One region of the Chryseobacterium sp. Mn2064 genome, then DNA from elsewhere that is predicted to be linked to it. Evidence: riboswitches for the same ligand, from Rfam matches in the RefSeq annotation. Region 1 holds a riboswitch; the other holds the start of a gene.
The links. Region 1 has a riboswitch for S-adenosylmethionine ahead of ACL9RH_RS17495 (alpha/beta fold hydrolase). Riboswitches for the same ligand answer to the same signal wherever they lie in the genome.
Positions count from the first base shown of each region.

Region 2: linked by a shared signal. The riboswitch ahead of ACL9RH_RS20015 (TonB-dependent receptor plug domain-containing protein) and the one ahead of ACL9RH_RS17495 (alpha/beta fold hydrolase) in region 1 are both predicted to bind S-adenosylmethionine.

Region 1 covers NZ_JBMOUE010000004.1:506,489-511,055, reverse strand. Annotated here, with positions in the region: gene ACL9RH_RS17500 (ACT domain-containing protein) at 1-1,081, opposite strand, end outside; gene ACL9RH_RS17495 (alpha/beta fold hydrolase) at 1,086-2,024, opposite strand; SAM riboswitch class I at 2,083-2,190, opposite strand; gene ACL9RH_RS17490 (MGH1-like glycoside hydrolase domain-containing protein) at 2,379-4,567, shown strand, end outside.
Region 2 covers NZ_JBMOUE010000006.1:82,358-86,924, forward strand. Annotated here, with positions in the region: gene ACL9RH_RS20010 (alpha-amylase family glycosyl hydrolase) at 1-679, shown strand, start outside; SAM riboswitch class I at 776-881, shown strand; gene ACL9RH_RS20015 (TonB-dependent receptor plug domain-containing protein) at 975-3,422, shown strand; gene ACL9RH_RS20020 (APC family permease) at 3,430-4,567, shown strand, end outside.

The DNA of each region.
Region 1 (4,567 bases):
CTGGTTCTGTGTATCCTTTTTCCAAAGCTTCGTTGATGATGGTTGAAAATTTGTCATCTCTTAAAGAAAAATTGTTGAAAACATAACTTAATGTTCCAGAGAAAACGCCTTTAATTCTTGTGATATTTTCCCCAGAAAGGTGTAGTAATTTGATGGTATCAATCAACGGAAGACCTGCTCCAACATTCGTTTCGTACAGATATCTTCTGTTATTTTTATTCAAAGTATATCTTAGCTTTCGGTATTCTTCAATGGGAAGGGTATTAAAAATCTTGTTGGAAGAAACCAAATCAAAACCGTTTTCAGCCAAAGCATGATAGTTATGAACAAAATCTTTACTTGCCGTGTTATCCACAACGATTAGATTTTCCAATTGATTTTCGTTGGAGAAATTGATCAGCTCCTGAACATTTGATGGATGTTCTGCCGTTACTACTTCCTCACTCCACTTATCATCAAATCCTTTTTTGTTAAATGCTATTTTTTTGGAATTCGCAACTGCCACCACTTTAAGATCTATATTCTTACGTCTTTTGATCTCCTCTGAAGATTCTAAAACCTGATTAATTAAGGTTTTCCCTACGTTTCCATGACCTATAATAGCCAGATGAACCGTTTTGGGCTTTTTGAAAATTTCAGATTCTATGATATTCTTGGTCTTTTCGTCCTGAGAAGAAGTCACTACAATATTTACTCTATTTTCTCCTGCGATCTGATTTAAAAGCAGTGGAAATACATTATTTCTCGCCAGTTCAGCAAGGACTTTATTAAAATCTTCTGATACAAAACCTAGTACAGAAACATTATTGATGCTATAAATTTGGGAAACTTTCCCTGATTTTCTTTCTGCTTCAAACTCATCAATAAGACAGGCTACGGCTTTTTCCGCATCATTTTCATGAACCAATATTGAGATTCCGTTTTCTACAGCCTGCTGAGAGATTACTCCTACACTGATTCGTGCTAAAGTAAGCGCTTTGAAGATTCTTCCATCAATTCCGATTTCGCCTAAAAAATCTTCGCCTTCAAATTTGATGATTGATCTGTTCTTTAAAAATTTTATTTCATTACCCTTTTTCATTACTTTATAAAATGTTTTTTATGATATTATTTAATTGTTGATATTCCATTAGGAAGGCATCATGCCCGTGTATAGATTGGATCTCGTGATAAGAGGCATCCTTATTTTTCTCTTTCAATTTCTCGAAGCACATTCGGATTTCAGAAGCGGGAAAAAACAGGTCTGTATCTACGGAGATCATGTGCATTCGTGCTTCTATTCTCTCTAAGGCTGTTTCATCAGCGTTGATATTCATCAGTAAATGATTCATCAATTGATATGCTTTCAAACTAAACCTTTCGTTTAAAGCATTACCGTGATATATTAACCAATCTTCTGATTCTAAACGCTGTTTGTCCTGATTGTATGTATTCTGAAATCTGCTGTTGAGCGATTGTGGAGTTCTGTAACACAACATGGCATGAATTCTTGCTTTCTGTAAAGGCTCATCTTTATCATTTAATAAAAATTTCTGAACCAGACATTGCGCATGAAGCCAGTCGTGTGTTCTATAATCACAAGCTATCGGGATAAATATTTCTGCCAACTTAGGTTGCTTGGCAAGCATTTCCCAGGCAATTCCTCCTCCCAGAGATCCTCCAATAATGGCATATAAGTTTTTGATATGTAAAGCTTCCAATCCTTTCAGAAATAGATTGGCTATATCTGAAGGGGTGAAGTCTTCATAGTCTTCAATTAAAAAGGTATCATAACCGTTTCCGGGTATATTGAAACAAAGAACGGTATATTGTTCCGTATCTACGACCTGATGTTTACCTACCAAATTTTTCCACCACCCTTTTTCTCCGGATACTGTTGAATTTCCGGTAAGTGCATGGTTGATAAGAATAATGGGAGCTGTAAACAGGTCTTTCCCGAAAAGCTCATAGCTTAACGAGATATTCCATTCCTTTTGGGAATTGGTTTGATACGAAAGATTAATATAGTTTAGTTCTGTTTTCAATTCTATTATTTTAATACAATTGAAAATGCCACAGGAAATGGCTGAAAAGAACTTCAGTAAGTTATCTGTCCAAAATTACTTTGGTAGAACGTAGCACCTTCTCTGCTTGCGCAAAGGGTTGCTAAGGTTTCATAGGGTCTAATCCCTCAACCTTTCTTGATAACATTTTCAATATTTGAATGAACGAATGGTACAAAGGTAGCTCTTTTCTTTTAATTTCAAAAAAAAAATAATTTAATATTTTAAAAAGCCCTTAAACACAAGTATTTCAGAGCTATATTAATAATTATTCAGATGAAAGGAATTGGAATTATTTTTCAAAAAAACTAACTTCGTGTAGAAAAATGTTGAGATATGACTGCCGAAAAGGATAGATTACAAGATACCAAATGGAAAAACTGGGGACCTTATGTAAGCAACCGGCAATGGGGTAACGTACGGGAAGATTACAGTAGAGACGGAAATGCCTGGAACTTCACCAACCATAATAACGCGGAGAGCTATGCCTACCGCTGGGGAGAAGAAGGTATTGCCGGAATATCGGATGTAAAGCAGCTGTTTTGCTTTGCATTTTCATTCTGGAACAAGAAAGATAAGATCGTAAAGGAGCGTTTCTTTGGTTTGAGCAATCCACAGGGAAATCACGGGGAAGATATTAAAGAAATTTTTTATTATCTGGATAACACCCCTACCCACAGCTATATGAAGATGGTGTATAAATATCCCATCAATACGTTTCCTTATGATGACCTCGTTACGGAAAACGGAAGACGTAGCAAAAAAGATCCGGAGTATGAAATCTTTGATACAGGAATCTTTGACAATGATGAATATTTCGATATTTTTATTGAATACTGTAAAGCTGATCACAACGATATCCTCGCCAGAATCACTGTATGTAACCGCAGTCAGCATAATGCTCCGATTGTTGTAATACCAACAGCCTGGTTCCGAAACAACTGGAAATGGGGATACAATACTTATAAGGCAGAAATGAATGCTTTTTCTCAGGATGGAAGTATTAATATCTGCCATGACAGCATTTCTATCAAGAAATTGTATGCAAGAAACGTCAATGCACAGCGTGTATTCTGTGATAATGAAACCAATACTTCTAAACTGTATGGAAATCCTTTGCCTGAACATCATTATTTCAAAGATGGAATCAATGATTTTCTGATTCATGGAACCAATACCATTAATCCAGAACAAAAAGGCACAAAAGCTTCTTTTCTGATTGATGAAATCATCGAAGCAGGAGAATCAAAGGTTTTTGAATTCAGATTATGCCCCAATGAAACAGATGCTCCTTTTTCCGGATTTGATGAAATTTTCAGTAATAGAAAAGCTGAAGCTGAAGATTTTTACAACGAAATTCAATATGATACTACCAATGAAGATGAAAGAAATGTACAAAGACAAGCCTTCGCAGGACTTCTCTGGAACAAACAGTTTTATCATTATAATATCGGAAAATGGCTAAAAGGTGATCCCAATTTTGAAGCTCCTAGGAATTTTAATGAATATGTAAGAAATACAGAATGGAACCATCTTCACAATAAAGATATCATTTCCATGCCCGATAAATGGGAATATCCATGGTATGCAACGTGGGATCTGGCTTTCCACTGTGTTCCTTTTTCCATTATTGATGCTGAATTTGCCAAAGGCCAACTTCTGTTGTTGACAAAAGAATGGTATATGCATCCTAACGGGCAGCTTCCCGCTTATGAATGGAATATGAGTGATGTGAATCCTCCTGTACACGCCTGGTCGTGCTTCCGTGTTTTTAAAATTGATGAAAAAGCCAACGGTAAACCAGATTTACTGTTTCTTGAAAAAGTTTTTCAAAAACTACTCCTCAATTTCACATGGTGGGTGAATAGAAAGGATAAAAATGGTAAAAATATTTTCGGCGGTGGTTTCCTTGGCCTGGATAATATTGGTGCTTTTGACCGAAATATGGAACTCAAAGATGGTCAGCATCTTGAACAGGCTGACGGTACAAGCTGGATGGCGATGTATGCCTTAAATATGATGCGTATTGCCATGGAACTGGCTCAGTATTACCAAGTATATGAAGATATGGCGATCAAGTTTTTTGAACATTATCTCTATATCGCGGAAGCCATGGAAAATCTGGGGGAAGGTACCAAAGGTTTATGGAATGAGGAAGATGGATTCTTTTATGATGTTCTTCAGCTTGGAAATGGCGACAGTGTTTCTTTAAAACTGAGAAGTATTGTCGGTCTGATTCCTTTATTTGCAGTGGAAATTGTAGATCATCATCTACTGGAAAAAATGCCTAATTTCAAAACAAGAATGGAATGGATCTTAAAAAACAAACCTGAACTGACAAAACTTGTATCTCATTGGGACGAAGAAGGCCATGGAAGAAAACATCTGATGAGTATTCTCCGCAAAAACAGATTAACAAAGGTTCTTACAAGAATGTTGGATGAAAAAGAGTTTTTAAGTACATACGGAATCCGTGCGATGTCTAAAATATATGAAGAAAATCCATTTGTGTTCTCTGTTCACGG
Region 2 (4,567 bases), on a different contig from region 1:
TGATAATGGATGTAGAACAGATGAGAAACCTGTTGCTTTTAGTTTAGGATATGATACTGATGTTGCCAGAAAAGCGGTTTATGACACATGGGCAAAAATTATTGACATCCGAAATGCTCATCAGGTGTTTAAATCTAAAACGTATACCATAGAATCTAATAATCTTACCAATGATCCGGATGGATTGATTACAAGAATCTATGTATATGATGATGCGCTTACTGGAATGAAAAATATAGTGGTTTTGGCTAATTATAGCACTTCTGTACAAAATGTTGTTCCTTATTTTCCTTATACAGGGCAATGGCAGAACCTTATGGATAACACTGTTTCTAATATAGCTTCTACAACTACTCCTATCAGCCTGCAACCCGGAGAGTTCAGAATCTTTGGAAACTATGCAGGAGCGCTGTCAACAGCAGATGTAAATGCGACCCACAGACTTTCGCTTCAGATTGCCGATAATCCTATAAAGAACGGGCAGGTACAACTGGTTTTTAACAAAGCTAAGAACGGAGAGATTGTCATTTCAGATATGAGTGGAAAAAAATTAGACTCGTTTAAATTGAACCAGGAAAACGGAACTTACGAATGGAAAGTAAATTATCCTGCCGGGACGTATCTGGTTCAATTAAAATCAGATACAGGAATTGCGATTCAGAAAATGATTGTGAGATAAATTAATATTCACGATATCAAACACATAAAAGGGCAAATTTGCAAATTAGCAGATTTGCCTTTTTACATATAAAAAAAATACTCTACCTTTGCAGTAGATTTATCAAGAAAGGTGGAGGGATTTGGCCCAATGAAACCTTAGCAACCGACACTATTCCAAAGGTGTAAAGGTGCTAATTCCAACCCGTTGGGGGAGATAAGTGAAGTCAACATTCTTATATGAATTCCATTTCTTGAAGTCTTAAATATCTGCGGAGAAATTTCGCCGGATTTATTTTTAATGGACAAAACAAAAAATGAAACAATTAAGCATAGCTGTATTACTGCTTGGAACTATTGGAATAGCAGCTCAGGAACAGGAGGAAAAAGGAAAACAGATCGAAGATATCATTATCGTCGGAAACCGTAATGCTAAAAGAACAAAACTGGAAACACCAGTTCCTGTAGATGTTATCAATATCGAAAAAATACAAAAAGCATCTCCTCAAATTACGGTTCAGGATTTACTGAATTACGTGATTCCTTCATTTAACTCCGTGAGACAATCTGCTTCAGACGGTACAGAGCATATAGATCCTGTTACTTTAAGAGGCATGGGGCCGGATCAGGTTCTGGTTCTGGTAAATGGAAAAAGAAGACATACCACTTCTCTGGTCAATTATCAGAATACCGTAGGAAATGGTTCTGTAGGGACAGATTTGAGTACCATTCCTATCATTGCTATTGAAAAAATAGAAGTTCTGAGAGACGGTGCTGCAGCACAATATGGGTCTGATGCCATTGCCGGAGTCATTAATATTATCCTTAAAAAAAATCCGGGAGCTTCTGCGAGTATCACTTATGGATTGAGTGGGAGAAACGATGGAGATACTTATCAGGCTGGTGCCAACTACGGAGCTTCCCTTGGAAAGGAAAGAGGGTATGTTAACCTATCGTTACAGTTGAGCCACAGAGGAAAAACAACAAGAACGCAGAATCATGATCTTGATATTTTCGGAGACAATTTTGCGTATGAATTTGCGCCTAACTTTAACGATGCTAAAAATGCAGATGATGCTGAAATAAAAGCAAGAGGGTTAACCCGGGATGATTTCAACTTCCAGATTGGAGATGCTCAGATTAAACAGGGGCAATTGTTTTTCAACTCAGAATATCCTTTAAATGACAGATTAAAACTTTATTCTTTTGGAGGTTTCAGCATCAAAGAAGGAAAAGGGTTTGGCTTCAGAAGACTTCCCAGTGAAAAAAATAATATTGTTTCATCCATCTATCCTAATGGATTTCAGGCCATATTAAACTCTCAGATTTATGATGTTTCCTATGCTTTAGGAGCAAAATATAATGTAAATAATTGGTTGATCGATCTGAGCAATACTTTTGGAAGCAATACCTTCAATTATAACGTAAGCAATACCAATAATGCTTCATTGGGGGCTAAATCTCCAACCAGTTTTTATGCGGGAGCTCATAGCTTTCTTCAGAATACAATCAATCTTGATGTTTCTAAAAATATCAACAGATTCAATTTTGCCTTTGGAGGAGAATTCAGGTTCGAACAGTACCAGATCAAGGCAGGAGATGAGGCTTCTTATGCTAAATATGATGTTAATGGTAACGTTGCGGTAGAAGGATCGGTAGTAACTGAAGCAGCTGGGGGTTCACAATCTTTTATTGGTTTTTCTCCAAAAAATGCACTTAGAAAAGACAGACATTCCACTGCAGTATATGCCGATGTTTCTTATGATCTAGATAAAAAGTTGAATATTGATGCTGCGGCAAGATTTGAAAACTATTCAGATTTTGGAAGTACCTTGAACGGAAAGCTTGCCATACGCTATGAATTTGTTAAAAACTATGCTGTAAGGGCAGCTGTGGGAACTGGTTTTAGAGCACCTTCACTTCAGCAGCAGTACTTTAACAATTCTTATGCGGATATTTCAACTACCGGATCTAAAATTGTTACCAAAGGAATTTTTAGTAATGACAGTAAAGCCGCTGAGGTTCTTGGATTTAATCATTTAAAACAGGAAACTTCTGTGAACGGAAGTGCCGGATTTACTTTAAAACCAGCAAAAGGGCTTTTTATTACCTTAGATGCCTATATCATTAAAGTAAAAGACAGAATTGTCATTACCGGAAACATTACCGATGAAAGATTATCCGACCCTGCTATTGTTGGAGTTGGAAATGAGGTAGAGAGCGGGAGGTTCTTTGCCAATGCCATTGATACGGAAACCAAAGGGGTTGACCTTGTGGTATCCTATGACTGGAAACTTGGAAAAGGAAACCTAAACATCAACCTTGCAGGAAATTATACAGAAACCAAAATTACGGACTTTCATTTCCCTGAAGGTATAAAAACCCCTCAGGAACAGTATTTCGGGCCAGACCAGATCAATATTATTGAGACATTATCTCCAAAAACCAAAGCGTCATTGGGGCTTAATTATGGCATCGGGAAATTTAATTTTCTCGTGAGAAATACCTATTTTGGTAAAGTCATAAGAGACGGCTTCCCTTTTGGAGGAGTTCAGGAATTTTCACCAAAAGTTGTAACAGACGTAAGCGTAGGATATGATATTACAAAAAATATAAACTTTACTGTAGGAGCAAACAACGTTTTTGATGTCTTTCCAGATCTTCAGATTTATCAAAACTCTTACTATGGAGTATTCAAATATGCGCCGGTTCAAATGGGAACACTGGGAAGTTATTTCTTTGGACGTCTTAACTTTAATTTTTAATTATTAAATGAGTACTGCATCACATCAGGTCGGCTGGAAAACCGCTGCAGCAATCGTAGTTTCCAACATGATCGGAACAGGGGTTTTTACCACGCTGGGATTTCAGCTGTCCGATATTACCAACACCTACAGTATTTTTCTGCTATGGATGATTGGTGGTATTTTAGCTCTGTTTGGAGCTTTCTGTTATGCCGAGCTCGGTTCTCATTTTAAAGGAAACGGAGGTGATTTTATCTATCTTAAAGAAACTTACCATCCGCTATTTGGGTATCTAATCAGTTGGATTTCTTTAATTATCGGGTTTTCATCCCCTGTGGCGCTGGCAGCTTTGGCAATGTCTAAATACCTCTCTGTATTTGATTACAGTTTTGGAAACGGTTTTGCCATTATCGCTATTCTTCTTGTCACGCTTTCGTTGTCATTTAGTTTAAAGACATCAAGCAGGTTTCACAACTTCTTCACATTCATCAAAGTAGCTTTTATCATTATATTGGTTATTGTAGGAGTAATGGTCTCGGGAAATTCTGAGATTGGCAATAGCCTCAATTTCAATGACAGTTGGAAAGGGGAAATCATGCTTCCTGCCTTTGCAACCTCCTTAGTATTTGTGACCTATTCTTACGCAGGCTGGAACTCAGCGTCTTATATTGCCGGAGAAATTAAAGATGTTCAAAAAAACCTTCCAAAATCATTGATTATAGGAACTGTTTTTGTGACAATTAGTTATATTTTAGTCAATTATATCATGCTGAAACATGCTCCTGTAAGTCAGTTGGAAGGAAAAGAAGATGTTATGGGAGAAGCAGCTGTCAATATGTTGGGAACCTCTTTTGGAAAAATAGTCAATATTTTTATTGCCTTGCAGCTTATAGCGACTATCAGCGGATATTTATGGGTAGGCTCAAGGCTTACTCAAGCTTTTGCCAAAGACAGCGTTATCTGGAAACCTCTTTCAACAGGGAATAAAAAAGGAATTCCAGTGAAAGCCATCTTTGCCCATGCCGTTATAGCAGTCATTATTATTTTAACAGGAAGCTTTAAAGAAATATTTGTTTATACAGCCTTTATTCTACAGCTTTTTGCAAGTCTGGCAATCTCAACCGTCTATTTTCTTAAAAAAGAAGACCGAAAAATCTTTAAATCCA